One region of the Acerihabitans sp. TG2 genome, then DNA from elsewhere that is predicted to be linked to it. Evidence: predicted binding sites of a transcription regulator. Region 1 holds the regulator's gene; each other region holds the start of a gene.

The links. Region 1 encodes sigma-54, which starts transcription at its own class of promoters, with help from an activator protein. Its sites were predicted from a motif close to GTTGGCACANNTTTCGCTNT; they were not measured.
Region 2: the regulator sigma-54 is predicted to act here: its motif matches at 5,220-5,239, upstream of hypA (hydrogenase maturation nickel metallochaperone HypA).
Region 3: the regulator sigma-54 is predicted to act here: its motif matches at 4,053-4,072, upstream of glnK (P-II family nitrogen regulator).

The regions. Positions count from the first base shown of each region.
Region 1 is NZ_JAYGJO010000006.1:52,076-58,640, reverse strand. It holds gene lptA (lipopolysaccharide ABC transporter substrate-binding protein LptA) at 1-471, shown strand, start outside; gene lptB (LPS export ABC transporter ATP-binding protein) at 486-1,211, shown strand; gene rpoN (RNA polymerase factor sigma-54) at 1,259-2,692, shown strand; gene hpf (ribosome hibernation promoting factor) at 2,716-3,003, shown strand; gene ptsN (PTS IIA-like nitrogen regulatory protein PtsN) at 3,281-3,781, shown strand; gene rapZ (RNase adapter RapZ) at 3,931-4,785, shown strand; gene npr (PTS phosphocarrier protein NPr) at 4,782-5,054, shown strand; gene SJI19_RS07245 (BglG family transcription antiterminator) at 5,055-6,565, opposite strand, start outside.
Region 2 is NZ_JAYGJO010000012.1:57,088-63,652, reverse strand. It holds gene SJI19_RS12525 (hydrogenase 4 subunit D) at 1-1,285, opposite strand, end outside; gene SJI19_RS12520 (respiratory chain complex I subunit 1 family protein) at 1,304-2,254, opposite strand; gene hyfB (hydrogenase 4 subunit B) at 2,266-4,281, opposite strand; gene SJI19_RS12510 (4Fe-4S dicluster domain-containing protein) at 4,284-4,904, opposite strand; gene hypA (hydrogenase maturation nickel metallochaperone HypA) at 5,297-5,641, shown strand; gene hypB (hydrogenase nickel incorporation protein HypB) at 5,776-6,565, shown strand, end outside.
Region 3 is NZ_JAYGJO010000008.1:122,597-129,161, reverse strand. It holds gene SJI19_RS09730 (MGMT family protein) at 151-468, shown strand; gene SJI19_RS09725 (YbaY family lipoprotein) at 583-1,131, opposite strand; gene tesB (acyl-CoA thioesterase II) at 1,376-2,245, shown strand; gene amtB (ammonium transporter AmtB) at 2,339-3,625, opposite strand; gene glnK (P-II family nitrogen regulator) at 3,663-4,001, opposite strand; gene SJI19_RS09705 (SmdB family multidrug efflux ABC transporter permease/ATP-binding protein) at 4,362-6,149, opposite strand; gene SJI19_RS09700 (SmdA family multidrug ABC transporter permease/ATP-binding protein) at 6,142-6,565, opposite strand, start outside.

The DNA.
Region 1 (6,565 bases):
GATACCAATCAGCCGATTAAGATCGATTCCGCACAGCAGTCCGTGGATATGCTGACCAATACCGTAACCTTAACCGGTTCGGTGATTGTCAAACAAGGTTCCATCGATATTCGGGCGGATAAAGTCGTTATTACCCGCCCCAACGGCGAACAGGGCAAAGAAGTGGTGGAAGGTTTCGGTAATCCGGTCACCTTTTACCAGCTCCAGGACAACGGTAAACCGATCAAAGGCCACGCGCAGAAAATCCGCTATGAGGTGGCCAACGATTTTGTCGTTTTGACCGGAGACGCTTATCTTGAACAGCTGGACAGCAGTGTTAAAGGCGACCGGATAACCTATTTGGTGAAAAAACAGCAAATGGAAGCCTTTAGCGATAAGGGTAAACGGGTCACCACCGTACTGGTGCCTTCCCAGTTGCAGAATAAACAGCCGGCAAAGGCCGCGTCGTCACCCAAATCCGGCAATCAATAAGAGTAACCGAGCCTATGGCAACATTAATCGCAGAAAACCTGGCCAAAGCCTATAAAGGCCGCCACGTAGTGGAAGACGTCAGCCTTAAGGTCAACTCAGGGGAGATTGTGGGGCTACTGGGTCCGAACGGCGCGGGCAAAACCACCACGTTTTATATGGTGGTGGGTATCATCCAACGTGACGCCGGGCGCATTATCATCGATGACGAAGATATTAGCCTCTTGCCGCTGCATACCCGCGCCCGGCGAGGCATTGGCTATTTGCCGCAGGAAGCGTCGATTTTCCGGCGCCTGAGCGTGTATGATAATCTGATGGCGATCTTGCAGATCAGAAACGACATCAACGCCGCGCAGCGTGAAGACCGCGCCAACGCACTGATGGAAGAGTTCCATATTGCCCACCTGCGTGACAATCTTGGCCAATCGCTATCAGGCGGGGAACGTCGGCGGGTGGAAATCGCTCGCGCCCTGGCGGCCAACCCTAAATTTATCCTGCTCGATGAACCCTTCGCCGGTGTAGATCCCATTTCCGTGATCGATATTAAAAAAATCATTGAGCATTTGCGCGATAGCGGACTCGGCGTATTGATTACCGACCACAACGTGCGCGAGACGCTGGACGTCTGTGAGCGCGCCTATATTGTCAGCCAAGGGCATCTTATCGCCCATGGTACACCGGCTGAAATACTGCAGGACGAGCAGGTGAAACGGGTTTATCTGGGCGAAGAGTTCCGCCTCTGATAAGGTGTCCTGATGTGAAAGGCCGATAAGGTTAATTGACGTATTATATGAAGCAAGGTTTGCAACTCAGGTTTAGTCAGCAACTGGCAATGACTCCACAATTACAACAGGCAATTCGCTTGTTGCAATTGTCTACGCTTGAACTCCAGCAGGAAATACAAACTGCACTGGAAAGCAATCCTTTGCTTGAGCAAACTGATGTCCATGAAGAAATAGAGGCCCAGGAAACCCCTGATAGCGAGTCGCTCGATACCCGCGAAGCGATGGAACAAAAGGATATGCCGGAAGAACTGCCGCTGGATGCCACTTGGGACGAGATGTACTCAGCGGGCACACCATCCGGTACCGGCACCGATTATCGCGATGAAGAGCTGCCGGTTTACCAGGGTGAGACCATCCAGACCCTGCAGGATTACCTGATGTGGCAAGTGGAACTGACGCCATTTTCCGATACCGATATTGCCATCGCCACCTCGATTGTTGACGCGGTAGATGAAACCGGTTATCTCACCGTGCCGCTGGAAGATATTCTCGAGTGTATCGGCGACGACAGTGTGACCATGGACGAAGTAGAAGCCGTGCTCAAACGAGTACAACGTTTCGATCCGATCGGCGTGGCAGCGCGGGATTTACGTGATTGCCTGTTAATCCAGCTGTCTCAGCTATCGAAGGATTTCCCCTACATCAATGAAGCCCGACTGATTGTCAGTGACTACCTTGATCTGTTGGCCAGCCATGATTTCCGCACCCTGCTGCGCTCCACCCGGTTAAAGGAAGAGGCGTTGAAATCCGCCATGGCGCTGATTCAGTCGTTGGATCCGCGGCCAGGTCAATCCATCAACACCACGGAATCACAGTATGTGATCCCTGACGTGTTGGTACGCAAAGTGCACGGTCGCTGGACGGTGGAGCTTAATACCGACAGCGTGCCCACACTGAAAATCAACCAGCAATACGCCGCCTTGGGCAATACCATACGCAACGACTCGGACGGCCAGTTTATCCGCAGTCATTTACAAGAAGCGCGTTGGTTGATCAAAAGCCTGGAAAGTCGTAATGATACCCTGTTGAAAGTGACCCGGTGTATTGTGCAGCAGCAGCAAGCCTTTTTCGAACAAGGTGAGGAATTTATGCGCCCGATGGTGCTGGCGGATATTGCCCAAGCGGTGGAAATGCATGAATCGACAATATCCCGCGTCACCACACAAAAGTATTTACACAGCCCACGGGGCATTTTTGAACTTAAGTATTTTTTCTCCAGTCACGTGAATACCGAGGGGGGAGGCGAAGCCTCTTCCACGGCCATTCGGGCCTTGGTGAGAAAATTAATTGCCGCAGAAAACCCGGCAAAGCCGCTTAGCGATAGTAAGTTAACAACCCTGCTATCCGATCAGGGAATCATGGTGGCGCGGCGCACCGTAGCAAAATACCGAGAGTCTTTGTCCATCCCGCCGTCAAACCAGCGTAAACAATTGGTTTGACCTATACAGAGAAGGAAGACACTATGCAGCTGAATATTACCGGACAGCGTGTTGAAATTACTGATGCTTTGCGTGATTTTGTGACCTCGAAATTTGCCAAACTGGAACAGTACTTTGACCGGATCAATCAAGTTTATATTGTTCTGAAGATTGAAAAAGTCCAGCAAATTGCCGAAGCGACGGTGCATGTCAACGGTGGTGAACTACACGCAACGTCGGAGGCGCAGGATATGTATGCCGCCATCGATTTGTTGATCGACAAGCTGGCACGTCAGTTGAACAAACATAAAGATAAGCTAAAGCAATACTGAATTGATTGTAGCCATCATCGCTACGAAACCTCACATCGGCTCATTATATATACCCGATAGATTTCAAGCGGCAGGCAGGCGGCAAGCGAATGACAAATCTGTCTGGAACAGATTTGAACAGCGCCTGCGCTGGCCCGAGGGCTGAGCCTCAGGATGAGGCTCATAAGCCCCGATAAGCTTACACTGGTAAGTGATTCGGGTGAACGAGCGTAGCCAACACACCTGCCACTTAAAAGATGAAGGGAATGCCGGTGACACAGCGCCTAAGTGAAATGAAATGACTAACGATACAGCAATGCAAATCAATACGGTGCTTAGTATAGAATGCACCCGCGGTTCCATTCACTGCCAGAGCAAAAAACGCGCACTGGAAATCATCAGTGAATTGGCTGCCAAACAACTCAATTTGGCGCCGCAGATGATATTTGACGCCGTATTGACCCGTGAACGCATGGGAAGTACCGGTATCGGCAATGGGATCGCGATTCCACATGGCAAGCTGGAAGAGGATACCTTGCGCGCCGTGGGCGTGTTTATTCGCCTGGAGCAACCTATCCCTTTTGATGCTATAGACAATCAGCCGGTGGATTTGCTGTTTGCTTTATTGGTGCCGGCAGAGCAGTGCAAAACCCATTTACATACCCTGTCGCTGGTGGCCAAACGTCTGGCCGATAAGACGGTTTGTCGCCGCCTGCGCGCGGCGCAGAGCGATGAAGAGCTTTATGCAATTATGACGGAAACGGATACGGAGATGCAAGACGGTCCTGGTACCCTGTAGCATCCGCGTTGCGGGCTGGCGCCTGTAACTATAACAATAGCGGGTATAACGAGCTGGGCGTGATCGATGCCTGTGCCATACCGGGGAAGGATTGGCGTGTGAAAAGATGTGGACGCCAATAGGTCAATAAACATGCCAGGGGAGTCGTCATGGTACTGATGATTGTCAGCGGTCGGTCCGGTTCAGGGAAATCGGTTGCGTTGCGCGCGCTGGAAGATATGGGGTTTTATTGCGTCGATAATTTGCCGGTGGTATTGCTGCCGCAATTGGCCAATACCCTAGCGGATCGCAATATTTCCGCTGCGGTCAGCATTGACGTGCGCAATATGCCCGAGTCACCGGAAGTGTTTGAACATGCCATGAGCAGCCTGCCGGAATGTTTTTCACCCCAGTTGCTGTTTCTGGATGCCGAACGCAATACTCTCATTCGGCGCTACAGCGACACGCGTCGTCTGCACCCGTTATCGAGTAAAAACCTGTCGTTGGAAAGTGCCATCGATGAGGAAAGCGAACTGTTGGAGCCACTGCGTTCCCGGGCCGATTTGATTATCGATACGTCGGAAATGTCAGTGCATGAGCTGGCTGAGATGCTGCGCACCCGACTGTTGGGCAAACGCGAACGCGAACTGACCATGGTGTTTGAATCCTTTGGCTATAAGCATGGACTGCCGATTGATGCGGATTACGTGTTTGACGTACGCTTTTTACCCAACCCGCATTGGGACCCCAAGCTGCGGCCGATGACCGGACTGGACAAACCGGTCATGGCGTTTCTCGATCGCCATACCGAAGTGCATAATTTTATCTACCAAACCCGCAGCTACCTGGAATTATGGCTGCCGATGTTGGAAACCAACAACCGTAGCTACCTGACCGTGGCGATTGGCTGCACCGGTGGCAAGCACCGCTCGGTGTACGTGGCCGAACAGTTGGCCGATTATTTCCGCTCGCGCGGCAAGAACGTACAGTCTAGACACCGCACCTTGGAAAAGCGCAAATCATGACGGTCAAACAATCGGTGGAAATCAAGAATCGCCTCGGAATGCACGCCCGCCCGGCAATGAAGTTATTCGATTTAGTGCAGAGTTTTGACGCCGAGGTACTGTTGCGCAATGACAGCGGCACCGAAGCGGAAGCCAGCAGCGTCATCGCCCTGTTAATGCTCGACTCGTCCAAAGGCAGATTTATCGAGGTGGAAGCCACGGGTCCGGACGAGAATCAAGCGCTGGCGGCAGTCATCGAGCTATTCAACGCCGGCTTTGACGAGGATTGATTACGCCCGGCTCAGGCTGTCGATGGCTACCGCTTTAAAGTCGGCAAAGCTGCCACTGTCGCGCAGGCGTGGCATAGAGCGTTCACGCACAAAGGTCACAAACAGCTCATAGATCGCCATAGCCTCTTCGTAATCGGTCTTATTGATCGCCAGCAGAAAAATCACATAAGCCGTTTCATTATCTCCCCAAGCAACACCTTGAGGCGCCAGAATGGTATAAATTACCGTCTGTCGCGCCAGCAGTCCTAGCGAATGCGGCAACGCGATCCCTTCACCCAGCATAGTGCTAACGATGGCTTCCCGCTCCACCACCGAGGGATAAAAATTTTTCTCCACCACACCTTCGCGCTTTAGCTGGGCGCAAACCTGTTTAAACAATGCTTGCTGGGTCATTGGCTGATGAACAATCATAAAGTGTTTATCGGCAAAAAATTTTTCCAGCATATAGGGACGGGTACGGTCCACCAGAACCAGCTTGCCCAGTTGTTCCAGCTGGTAGTCACTGGGGAAGGGTGCCAGTACCATCACCGGCTTATTCTTTTCCGCTAGCCTGACGGTTGAAATAACAAAATCTTCCTCCAGGGCTGGCAATGTTTCATATTCCCGCAACGAGATAACCTGGGTAATGGCAATTTGTGGATATTTGCGCGTTAGCATCGCCTGGATCATGCGTACCGTAGAGTTCCCACTGTCACACACCAGCAACACCTGGGGGTGGCGTTGATAACCAATATTGTAATGACGCTCCAGACCGACGCCGATATGCAACACCAAATAACCGATTTCATTTTCGCTAATCACATATGGGGTATATTTACCCCAGCTGTTCACCGCCGCCAGCGTCACATCATAGGCCATGGGATAATGCTGTTTAATATTGGCCAGCAACGGATTGGGGATGGTGATTTGATAGCGCACCCGGGTGATCATGGTCTTGATATGGGTCAGCAGATCGGCGCGCAGTTGGCTGTCGTTTTGCAGGTCATAGTTATAATGGGTATTGATGTAGCTCAGCAGGTAATCCACCAGCGTTTCGTCATCGTCAGCGTTAATGGCCGAAGGATTGATGTCCTGCACCCGGCGGGCAGCAATATGAATACACAGGTAATTACGCTCCGCCGCCGAGAAACCTTTACCGGTTAACGGTTCAATCAACCGCGCCAATTGCGCCGAGGTGACTTTACTCTGTTCGTCCACCTCTTCTACCGGGAACTCCGGTAGCGGGTAGCCCGCCTGAATCCGTTTGATCGCCACCGAGCAGTAAAGCGCCAGGTATTGTTCCCCCTCGTCGGTTAATTTTATGCCACCGACGCCCAGACTTTGATGCCAAGACGGCGTCAACTGGGCCAGGATGTCAAACGGCAGCCCCCCGCTCGCCAACAGATAGCTGTCGCGCTCATCGAGCAACGACGCATACATGATATCGGTCAGGCAGACGCGGATCGCGGCTTCTTTGCCAAACAGCTTCATGCCGTGTCGCGGCTTGGTTTCAATGCTCAGATCGTAACGGG
Region 2 (6,565 bases), on a different contig from region 1:
AGACGAAGCTGGCGACGGATTCAATCAATACCAGAATCATCAGTGGCGTCAGCACCCAATACTGGCGCGACAGGGCGAAACCGGCGGCGAAAATCGGGAACTTACTGAAAAAACCGTTAAATGGCGGTACACCGGTGATGGCCAGCGCCGCGACGCAAAAGCCGATGCCGACTAACGGCATCTTGCCGAGTACCCCGCGCAGTCGTGGTAGCATGCGGGTGCCGCAGCTGTAGCTGAGTGCGCCGGCGACCAGAAAGAACAGGCTCTTGGCGAAGGCATGGTTAAAGATGTAAGCGATGGCCCCAGTGAACGCTTCCTTGGAACCTAAAATCGCCAGTGACAGGGCAAAAAAGATGTAGGCCAATTGGGTGATAGTGGACCATGCCAACAGGCGTTTCATGTCCTTTTGCGGCAGATACATTATAAACCCGTAGATCATGGTGATCACCGCCATCACCATGCCGACCCAGCCAATAATATGCGGTACATCACCCGCCGACAGGATAGCGCGGGCAAAAATATACACCCCGACTTTCACCATCGAGGCTGCATGCAGATAGGCGCTGACCGGTGTTGGCGCCTCCATGGCATCAGGCAGCCAGGCCTGCAACGGCAATTGTGCTGATTTTCCCCAGGCCGCCACTAATATGCCGCCGAAGACGATAAGCGCAACGTCGCCGTGCAACTGGCTCAAGGCGCTCAGGGCAAAGGTGCCGGTGGTGACAAACAGCATCGCCGCCGCCAGATACAACCCTATAGAGGCAAAGTGGGTGATCAGCAGTGCTTTCATGGCTGAACGCTGGGCTTTCGGCGTACTGTAATAACCGATAAGCGCCCAGGAGCAGCCACCGGTGATTTCAAAGAACAACAGTTGGCCAAGGAGGGTGGACGAGAGTACCAACCCGGCCATCGCGCCGATAAACACCAGCAGGAAGGCATAATAACGATTGGTGCCTTCATGGGGATGTTCGCGGTTGCCGGTGGTCAGATAACCGGTGGAATAGAGGCTGACCAGTAATCCTAAAAACACCACGGCAAACACGATCAACGTACTGATACGGTCGATGGTGATGCCAATGAGCGCAACATCGCCATAGTGCAGCAAGGTATAGGTGGTGGCGATTTTACCGCCGGAAAAAAACGCCTGTGCCAGCAGTAACGTGCCGACAGTGGCCAGCAACGCAAACAGCGTGCACAGCCATTTTGCCATCCTTTGAGGTAGACAGGCGGTCAGCAGCGCGCCGACAAACGGGACCAGAACAGTCGCAAGGGCTATATTCTCCATAATGAATTTCCTGGCTCCTTAAAGTCCGGTGAGGTAAAAAACAAAGGACAACGCGGCGACGCCGAATCCCAACCAGGTCACGCGCGGAATCAATAAAAAACGTCCGCGCGCCAAGCTGTTTTCAAACAGGGAAGCGAGAATAAATACCACCAGCAATTTAATCATCATGGCGACCAGCGCCCACAGTAAGGCACCGGCAGTGAGTTCGGCCGCGTTGCCGAAGGGAAAAAATACCACCAAAAACAGTTCAGCCATCACCACCTGTTTGAGGCCAAGACCCCATTTCACCAGTGCCAGGCCGGAGCCGCTATACTCCGTTAGCGGGCCCTCTTGCAGCTCTTGCTCTGCTTCCGCTACGTCGAAGGGGATTTTGCCCATTTCGATAAAGGTAGCGAAGCCGCAGGCCAACAGTGCCAGCAGGGTGGCGGTAGGTGATTGCCAACCCGCAGACAGGGTCGCACCGATGGTGCCGATATTGGTGGAACCGGCAATCATCGCCACCACCAGTAGCGCCAGCATCAAGGTGGGCTCCACCAGAACCCCCAACGTCAGCTCGCGGCTGGCGCCGATACCGGCGAAGGTGCTGCCGGTATCGAGCCCGGCCAGCGAGAAAAAGAAGCGAAACAAGGCGAACAGGTACAACAGGGCAATCAGATCCCCCGCCGCGCCAAACGGTGAGAACCGGGTCAATATGGGTAGGGTCATGGCGACCAGCAACATGCTGCCTATCAAGACATAGGGCATGACACGAAATACCGGACCGGCCTGTTCTGGCGCCACGTCCTGGCGCATTAACAGCTTGATCAAATCGCGATAATCTTGCCCGATGCCAGGTCCGCGCCGGGAGTGCATTCGGGCGCGGATTTGGCGTGAAATACCGGTCATTAGCGGGGTTATCGCCAACAGCAGCAGGGCTTGAACCAGCGCAAACAGCCCCATGGTCAGCGACGGCAATGGTTGTATCAACATGGTCTATCTCCTCAGAGGGCGGTGGCAAGCAGCAAGATCACCAGCGCGGCGACCACGTACAGGCAGTAGATACGAAAATCCCCCCCCTGCAACACCTGGACCCTCACCCCTAATCGCTGGGTGATACGTACCAATGGATTAATGATATCGTCATCCCAAAATGGCTCGATCCGGCCGGCGCTTTCAGTCACACGCTCCAATACACGGCGCAGCAGCGGGGAAGGATCAAGCTGGCTGCGCAACCGGTAAAGACCGGAGAACATCACGCGCAGCGGTTGGGTAAAGCTGCCGGCTGACATGGCCATCAGCGGTTCCCAGGCATAACCGCAGGCCCAGGGTTCGCCGTGGCGGCGATAACCCGGCTGATCGCCTTTGCGCAACAGGTAAATGCCCAGCGGAATCAGCGGCAAGGCCAGCAGCAAGATCAATATCAACAAGGGGGACAGCATGGCCTGGCTGGCCTGTTGGGGAATGAGCAGCGTACCTTGCACCACGGTAATCTCATGGGCATGGCTTAAGCCGGCGGCTACGCTGGCCAATATCGGTGCTACCACCGAGGCCCCGGCGCCCAAAGCGACGCACAGCAGCGCCAGCAGCAGCATAGACAGCGTCATTTGCCAAGGCACCTCACGCGCCTGGGAAGCCCGTTCGCTGCGTGGCGCGCCGCAAAAACTGATGCCATAGACTTTAACAAAACACATGGCCGCCAACGCACCTGTGATCGCCAGCATCACGATGGCTACCGGACCGCTCAGTCGCATAATAAAGCTGCCGTCATGGCTCATGGTAAACAGGGATTGGTAGGTGTACCACTCGCTGACAAATCCGTTTAGCGGCGGCAGCGCGGAGATCGCCATACAACCGATCAAAAATGCCACGGCGGTGAGCGGCATCAGCCGGCCCAGTCCCCCCATCTTTTCCATATCCCGGCTGTGCACCCGCCAGATAATCGCACCGGCACCGAGAAACAGTAACCCTTTGAATACGGCATGGTTCAACAGATGGTAGAGTGCGCCAAGCAGGCCCAGCGCGGCCAGTACCGGATGATGGGCGGCAATGCCAATCATGCCCACGCCGACCCCCATCAAAATGATGCCGATGTTTTCCACCGTATGCCAGGCCAGTAAGCGTTTAATATCGTGCTCCGCCAAGGCATAGAGTACCCCAAGCACTGAGGATACTGCGCCAAAGGCCAGCACCATAATGCCCCACCAAAGTTGGCTGGCACCCAGCAGGTCGATCCCCACCTTGATAATGCCGAAGATGCCGATTTTTACCATTACGCCGGACATCAAGGCCGATGCATGAGAAGGGGCCGCGGGATGTGCGCGCGGCAGCCAACTGTGTAATGGCAGCATGCCCGCCTTGGCACCGAAACCAAAAAATGCGAGCAGGAACACCACCGAGGCGGCGGCGGGGGACATGGATAAGGTACGAAACGAGGCAAATTCCAGGCTGCCGCTTTGCCGCCACATCAAGAAGAACGACACCATGATCAGCACCGAACCGGCGTGGGCAATAAAGAAGTAGAGCAGCCCGGCGTTAATTGACTCTTCGTCCTGATCGGCTATCACCAGGAACCAGGACGCCAGCGACATCATTTCGAAGAAAATGATAAACCAGAAGGCATTATCCATCACCACCAGCGTAACCATGGAGGCGATAAACAGGTTCATAAAGAACCCCATTGCCGCCGCGCCCCGGCCTATATATTCACGCACATAGGCAATGGAGTAGAGGGCGCATACGGTCACCAACAAGGAAATCACCAGCAGCATAAAAGCCGCCAGACCGTCCAGGCGCACGCTGAACGCAGCGAAGGGAAAAGGACCGGCGGTGGTATAGGTGAGGGTTTCCCCACTAAGCAGTACCGGTGCGGCGGCCAGCAGGCCGAGGATGCCACCGGCCATCGCCGTCAGGCCGGCGACCCATATTGCCAGATGCTCCTGACGGGCCAGCAACAGCGAGAGCAAACCACCGATAATGTACAGCCCGAGTGAGCCGCTGAGTAACTGAAATGCACTCATATTTACTCCTGCCCTGGGGTCGTGTGGGAAGCGATATCCAAATCGGCGGATAACCCGCGCGCCGCATAAAGACGTCGGCGTTGGTTGGTCTGTTCCACCGCGTCGTCATCCACCAACACCAATGCATTGGTTGGGCAGACCTGGACACATTGCGGACCGTCGGGATGAAAATCGCAAAGATCACATTTCACCGCCACGTTGCGTATTCCGGCATTCCAGGCCAGAAAGGGATTCATGTTTTTTGGACTTTCGGGAACGTCGGCCAGTTGTTGAGACGGAATAAAATGCGTAAACAACGTAGGCATATTGACCGGCGTGCTGCCGGACGGCGTAATGGCACCAAACGGGCAGGCCAGTCCACACAATTTGCAACCGATACACAGGCTCTCATTAAGGATGATGGCGTCGGGGCCAAGGGTAATGGCGTTAACCGGGCAGACACGGGCGCAAGGCGCGTCTTCGCACTGGCGGCAGAGCAAGGGCGCGGTGTATTGGGCAGTACGTGTTACGGACAGTCTGGGATAAGACTGCAACCCTACGGCTTTATGTGCCTCGGTACAGGCGGCCATACAGGTATTACATCCAATACAAAGCTGTGGCTCCGCGATAACAAAGCGGTTCATAACCTTCTCCTCCAGGAGAAACGGATGACAGTCAGGCTGCATGCTGAAAGATGATGCTGGCGAGTAAAGCATATTCCATGCCACTCATGTGGTTATCGGTGGAGAAGGCCGTGGGCGCGGGGTTGCGGCATTATGGGTACTGGCCAAACGCTGTCGGCACCGGTCAATCGTCATAAGTGTCGACCCGGGTTGCCGGTACCGCGTCGTCATAAATGACGAAAGGTGGCGATGACAGCCGATGGGGGAATGGTTGAAAAAACGCTTAATTTAATGAATTGATTTGTATCATAAAATTAACCTACGTGACCATGATAAGCTGGCATCTGTTTTGCAATGATCGCAAGATAAATGACAATCGTCTGAAAGAGGCGGAGTATTGGGCGGAATAAGACATGCATGAATTAACCCTGGCGCAGAACACGCTGGAGATTGTCGAACAGCAAGCGCGATTAAACGGCGCCAGTCGGGTTACCGGCGTCTGGTTGTCCATCGGGGCGTTTTCTTGCGTAGAGGCGGAGTCATTGCAATTTTGCTTTGACATGGTTTGTCGCAACACCTTGGCACAAGGCTGTTCGCTCCATCTGGACGTGCAGGTGGCACAAGCCTGGTGTCGCGCGTGTGAACGGCAGGTGACGTTGCCGGACGCGCCGGTGCTGATCTGCCCGTTGTGCGGCGGCCATGCCCTGCAGACCGACGCCCATGACAATATTCAAATCAAACGTCTTGAAGTGGCCTGAAGTGCCAGCCAATATTGGCGCAATACCCTCAATAGTTCGTCTTGCGGAAAGCCATTACCACTGCAACGGGAAGTATGACGGGTATGTCGACGCGTCAGGTCGACCCGATCCATCGTTAAGCGAGGAAATTATTCATGTGCAGTACCTGCGGTTGCGCCAAAGGCGAACGCCATATTGAGGGTGACGAACCTGTTCAACAAGGTTCTCACCATGAACATGCCCATGAACATGCCCATCCGCATGACCATGCCGACGAGCATGCCGTCAGCCCTGGTGGTCATGAGCATACCCATGATCACATTCACGATCACGCGGCCGGTGACGGTTTCCATGAACATACGCATGATCACATTCACGATCACCGGTCCGATTCGGGCTTACATGGGCATATGCATGGCCATGACCATACATCCGGCTTGCCTCGTCATGCGCAGGGGCATGTCCACACCTCGGACACCGACTCGGTGAAACCGGAGCATCTGGCGGCACGGGCTTACGATCGCTCGTCGGCAGCGCTGGCCTCGCGCCGCGTCACGCTACCCGCCAATGGCGCGGCGGCACCACTGGTGATTCATCATCATCACTACCATGGTGAGGTGCATCACCATTATTACAATGGCTTGCCGCCGGCCGCGTGTCGACCCGAAGAACGGGACGGTAGCTCGATGTCTGGGGCGATACGCCAGGACGATTTGCCCGGCGATCGGTATGATGCTTTGGCTGATGATGGGTATGCCGATCTACACGCGGGTCCGCACGATGATCTGCACTCTGATCTGCATTCTGACCCACACGCTGATTTGCACTATGGACATGGCGAGGCCGGCGTTCATGCTCCTGGTCTTAGCCAGCGGCGCTTGGTGGAAATCGAAATTGATGTGCTGGACAAGAATAATCGCCTGGCGGCGCAGAATCGTGAACATT
Region 3 (6,565 bases), on a different contig from region 1:
ATGGCAAGATCAAATGCAAGCCGATACGCTTCAAGCGCTGTTTTCTTGGACAATCCGCTTAGGACGGCGCGGCGAAAGACTTTTTTTGCTTTCTGCCTCTCATGCGCTATGCCATTATAAAACTGTTATTTACTCTAGCCGGCTTATCTTGTGATTACCGAACCCATAGACAGCTTTCGCCAACGCGTATTCCACATTATTGATGCCATCCCTTATGGCAAGCTGACCACTTACGGCGAGGTCGCGCGCCTGGCCGGTTCGCCCCGCGCCGCCAGGCAGGTGGGGGGGATCCTAAGCCGACTCCCCTGCGGTAGCCGATTACCCTGGCATCGGGTTGTTAACCGTCATGGTGCAATTTCCCTTGCGGGAGACGGTTTTATTCGCCAAAAAGCTGCGCTTGAAGCGGAAGGCGTAAAAGTGGATAACGATGGCCGGATTGCGTTGGCCGACTACCGTTGGTTACGTTAGGCCAGCACGGTTTGATACACTAGCCTGGTACATAAAAAACGCTCCGCGAGGAGCGCTTAGGCTTATTAAACAGCTGAGTATTGACATGCTGACAAGGGTTATAGCGGGTTAGGCTCAGTAGGCACTGCCTGATGATGTCACCGGTGTAGGAGACGTCATGGGTGCCGTTGTTGACGTAGCCACAGTTCGGGTGGGCATCGCTACGGCCGGAACCGGTACTAAGATCAAATCCTGCGTGGTATTGCCATTAGTGACCACCATTTTAACCTGTTCCGTAATAAACATTAACCGCCCATCGATAGTGATAGCAGCGCTGAGCAGGATTCGTGCGTTGGGTTGAATCTGCGCTGGGTTGAACGGTAAAACGAAACTAAAGGGTGCCTGTTTGCCTTCCGTACGCATGACTTTTTGAGAAATCACGGTGGACGGAGTATCGCTAATAGAGGCATCTGACAGCGTGACTGTCAGCACGGAATTCGGCGGCAGCGCAACTGATTGTCGGATACTAACAATACCTGTCACTGCCGGTTGGCGAATTGCAGCCGCTTGCTCGACGGTAGCGGGAGTGTTGGCGGTAGGTGTGGGGACAGTTTTTCCTTGATCCGCACATCCGGCCAGGGTAACCGATAACGCGGCGCCACCTAGTATTTGCCAAAGTTTCATGATTTACCTCTCCGTCTTATTATTAGCTCATCAGTTCACCACTATTTGATGATGAACGCGTAGTGGTCAAGACCACTTTATAGAATAAGCATGGCACAGGATCCCGATATTTTCCTGCCGGTTATGGCCGTACTTGTCAGGTTTCAGACGCGGTTGAACTAAAACGCAATACAATAACGCCTTAACGACATCCCCTACCCCGCGCTATCATCCTTAAAGGCTAAGTCTACAACGGAGCATTTTTATGAGTCAGCAACTCGACCACCTGTTAACACTCATACAACTGGAAAAAATTGAACAGTGCCTCTTTCGTGGTCAAAGCGAGGATATAGGGCGCCCGCAGGTATTTGGCGGCCAGGTTGTGGCGCAGGCGTTGTTTGCCGCCAGACAAACCGTGCCAGCCGATCGTCATGTTCACTCATTCCACAGTTACTTCTTACGCCCGGGTGACGTTACCCAACCTATTATCTATCAATCCGTCAACCTAAGAGACGGTAAAAGTTTCAGTGCCCGCGAGGTTAACGCCAGCCAGAATGGCGAAACCCTCTTCTCTCTCACCGCCTCTTTTCAAACCGGTGAGCAAGGATTTGAACATCAGAATTCGATGCCTGACGTCCCGCCGCCGGAAGCGTTACGCTCGGAGCAGAATATTGCGCGCCAGCTATCTGCCAGCCTGCCGGCAGGAATACGGGAAAAGATAACTCGAGATCGGCCCATTGAGATGCGCCCTGTGACATTTCACAATCCGTTCCAGGGTATACAAGAAAAACCGCAGCGTTATATTTGGCTACGTGCCCGAGGTCATTTGCCCGATGACCGCGACTGCCATGAATATCTCTTAGGCTACGCCTCGGATTTTAATTTCCTGCCCACGGCGCTTCAACCTCATGGCCGTGGTTTTATGGAGCCGGGAATACAAATAGCCACTATCGACCACTCCATGTGGTTTCATCGACCGTTCCGCATCGACGATTGGTTATTATATGCTGTCGACAGCCCATCCGCTTGTGGCGCACGAGGGTTTGTTCGGGGTCAGATTTTTAGCCGCGATGGCATTCTGGTGGCGTCTACCGCGCAGGAAGGTGTCATCCGGCAGGTGGCCTTGGACAATTAACCAAAAAAAACAGGGACGAGTAGCTCGCCCCTGTTGATCATTACGTCTGGTTTGCCCACTGCCGGTCACCCAGCGACGGGCCGCAAACAATAATTATTCGTTGTAAGCATTTTCGCCATGGCTGTTGACGTCCAGACCTTCGCGTTCCTGTTCTTCGGATACACGCAGTCCAACCACCATATCGGCAATTTTGAAACCGATAAAAGCCACCACGCCGGACCACACCAGACAGACGATGACGCTAAACAACTGAATCCATACCTGATGACCCATGGTGACGCCCGCAGCGTAACCTACACCGCCCAAAGAGGCGGAAGTGAATACGCCAGTCAGTAGGCAACCTACGATACCGCATACGCCATGCACACCAAACACGTCGCAAACGTCATCGACACGCAGCCATTTCTTCAGGGCAACCACACCCCACAGACCGGCAACACCGCCCACCAGGCCGATGACCAGCGCGCCACCAACACCGACAGTACCCGCAGCCGGGGTAATGGCAACCAGACCGGCGATACAACCGGAACACGCCCCCAACAGTGATGGCTTGCCACGCAGCATCCACTCAACGAAGACCCATGATAAAATGGCACCGGCGGTGGCCATTACGGTATTAACAAACGCCAGAGCGGCGATTTCATTCGCAGCACCCGCTGAACCGGCATTAAAACCGAACCAGCCTACATACAGAATGGCAGTACCGGTGAAGACCATCGGCAAGTTATGCGGTTTAAACGCTTCCTTACCAAAACCGGAACGTTTACCTAACATGTAAGCGCCAACCAAACCTGCACTGGCAGCATTGATATGCACCACGGTACCACCGGCAAAGTCCAATGCGCCTTGGGCAGCCAGATAACCACCGGCCCAAACCATATGCGCCATAGGCAGATAAGAGAATGTTAGCCACACCACCACAAAAATCAGTACGGCCGAGAATCGAGCACGCTCAGCTATCGCGCCGACGATCAAACCGACGGTGATACACGCAAATGAAGCTTGGTATGACACGTGAATCAATTGATAGAACGTGCCGCTGAGCGAGGTAAGTTCGATATTTTTCAACATCGCCCAGCCAAAACCGCCAAAGAAAGGATTACCTTCGCTGAAGGCCACTGAATAGCCATAGATCAGCCACAACACACACACCAGGGCAAACGTCACAGAGACCTGCGTGAGCATCGACAACACATTTTTGGCGCGCAACAGGCCACCGTAAAACAAAGCGATCCCGGGTAACGTCATAAACAGCACTAATGCGGTACAGATCATCATAAACGCATTGTCGGCCTTATCAGCAACCGGTGCTGCGGCCATGGCCCATGTTGGTAATAACGCTAGCGCGCCCAGGCCAGTTAATGAAACAAGTTTCTTCATTTTTATTCATCCCTATCCACGAATTTCGCGCGTGTCGTTAAAGTGCTGCTTCGTCAGACTCACCGGTACGAATCCGGATGACCCGTTGTAACTCCGCAACAAAAATCTTGCCGTCGCCGATTTTGCCGGTGTAAGCCGCTTTACTTATAACATCGATAACTTCATCGAGCTGATCATCGGCAATAGCGATATCAATTTTTACCTTTGGCAGAAAGTTCACGCTGTATTCGGCACCACGATAAAGCTCGGCGTGGCCTTTTTGCCTTCCAAACCCTTTCACCTCGGTGACCGTTAGCCCTTGTATTCCAACAGCAGAGAGTGCTTCACGCACATCTTCCAATTTAAATGGTTTTATCACCACGGTTACCAGCTTCATATATTCCCCCTAAAGAATTTGGATCCGAACTCGTGACTACTACGCCTGATTAAAGCAAAGCATGTGCCATAAATGTTTTGTAATCAAAATTTACCCTTGGTCGCCTGACAATGGAGCACAAACCGGCCCTGGCCGATATTTAGCGGTTGGTATTCATCATAACTTACCCAGAACATGCACCAAAAAAGAGCGATAGTCCCATAATAGTGCAGACAGGTGACATTTTTAGCAGCTACTGCGCAATACCGGTGCGTCTTATTCATAAGAGGATTTCCACGAATAACCGCATAAGACAGACAGATAGTGGGGAGGGAGGTAAGGAGGCAGCGCCGTTAAAGGGCCGGCGCTGCACCATCAGGTTCATATGGCGGGGGTACTGACCACATTTGTTTCGTCATTGGTATCGAGCGCCATGCCGGCTTGTTGTAGTTGGTACATTTGAAAATAGCGGCCCCGGCGTTGCAGCAATGCCTCATGGGATCCTTGCTCAACCGCTTCTCCACGATGCAAAACCACAATATTATCCGCATCGACAATGGTAGATAACCGATGGGCAATCACCACCATTGTTGTTTGGTGGCGAATCGCCGCAAGCGCCCGCGCAATGGCCTGTTCGGTACCGGAATCGATATTGGCTGTGGCTTCATCAAGGATCAAAATCTCCGGTGTGAGAACCAATACCCTAGCCAAGGCCAGCAATTGTTTTTGTCCCACTGACAGAGTATTGCCCTGCTCGCCGAGCATAGTGTGGATGCCCGCAGACATCCCTCGCACCAGTTCCGCCAGTTGAACCTGTTCTAGAACGTGCCAAGCTTGGGATTCACTGATATCGCGGCCAAGAGTGATATTAGTCAATACCGTTTCCGCCATAACGTTCGGATCCTGCTGAACCATGGCCACGCCTTGACGCAATACCCGGTGTGACAAATTGGCAATCGGCCGCCCGTCCAGCAACAGCTCACCTTGTTGTAATGGATAATACCCCATGAGTAAATTGGCCAGTGTGCTTTTGCCGCTACCAGTATGTCCCACCAAAGCAACAAAACTGCGGGAAGGCACTGTTACGCAAACCGAGCGCAGCACCGGCGTGCCCGGGCGGTAGGCAAACGATAATTGACGGATATCGATGCGCCCACGGGTCAATGATTGGTCGTCATGGCCATATTCCTGCGCGTCGCCATCTATCAGTTCGAAAATACGCTCCCCCGCTACCAGCGCTTGTTGCAAAATCGATTGCTGTGTAGTGAGTTCAATCAGCGGTTCGTTTAATCGGCCCAAGTAGTTGATAAAAGCATAGAGTACGCCTACGCCAACCGTACCCTCCGGGCTGAAACCAAACAAGATCAGCAGACCGCACAATACCAGTGCCGAAAGAAGGCTGAGCAAAGGACGCAGTAGGTAACCCTCGAGCCGCAATGTCTGCATCCGGGCCACATAATGCGCATGGCTAGCATCAGCCAAACGCTGGCCAAAACGCGCCTGCTGGCGAAATTGCTGAATAACAATCATACCGCTAATAGCTTCGTTAAAACCATCATTTATATCAGCAAGATAGGCTCGAAGACGCCTAACTATCGGCGTGCTATAACGCTGATACAGTGCCATGACTAACGCCACAACCGGGAAAATAATCAGCGCAATAATCGCCATGCGCCAATCAAGCATAAACATGGCGATCAACATGGTAACTACCAGGGCAATACAGCGCAGCACTGTCGCCATTACCGTAACGTAGAGATCTTTGATCACCTCGGTATCGTTGGTGACGCGAGAAATCAGTTGTCCCACTGGTTGCGTATCGAAGGTACTGAGTGGCTGGCGCAGCGAGGCGTCCATGACTTCGGTGCGCAATTGCTGTACCACATCCAGCGCCGCGCGGTTAAAGAGCAATGCCTGAAAATAGCGTAATGCGGCTGCGGCGAGTTGCAACGCGATATAACCCAGCGCCAGGCTGCTCACCAGCAGCGGTGGGAGCGAGTTCAACGGCAGGATACTATCGATAAAATAGCTAATGACCACTGGGCCGGAAACCTCGGCCCCAGCCGCCAGCCATAGCAGTACTACCGCCAACGTCAGCGGCCGGCGATAGGGTAAACCGTAGGACAACAGTCGCTTGAGCGTCGGCCAGAGCGTTTGCCAGTTACGCATCGACATCCTCCGGCCGATCGGGATCGGCACTCAACGCCGCCTCAAGCTGTTGGTAACGATACATGTCCCGATACCACCCGTTCTGCTGCAATAGCGTCTGATGAAACCCACGCTGGATAATGGTACCACGCCGCAGCACGACTATCTCATCGGCTGAGGTGAGAGCAGATAATCGATGTGCGGTGATTATCAGCGTACGCCCTGCGCCCCACTGGCGCAGATTTCGTAGAATAGTATGTTCGGTACGGCCATCCACCGCGGACAAGGCATCATCCAGGATCAGGATTTCTGCCTCAAGCAACAACGCGCGAGCGATAGAGAGACGCTGTTTCTGCCCGCCGGAAAGCATTACCCCACGTTCACCCACCTCAGTTTCATATCCCTGAGGAAGACGCAGAATATCTTCATGCACACAA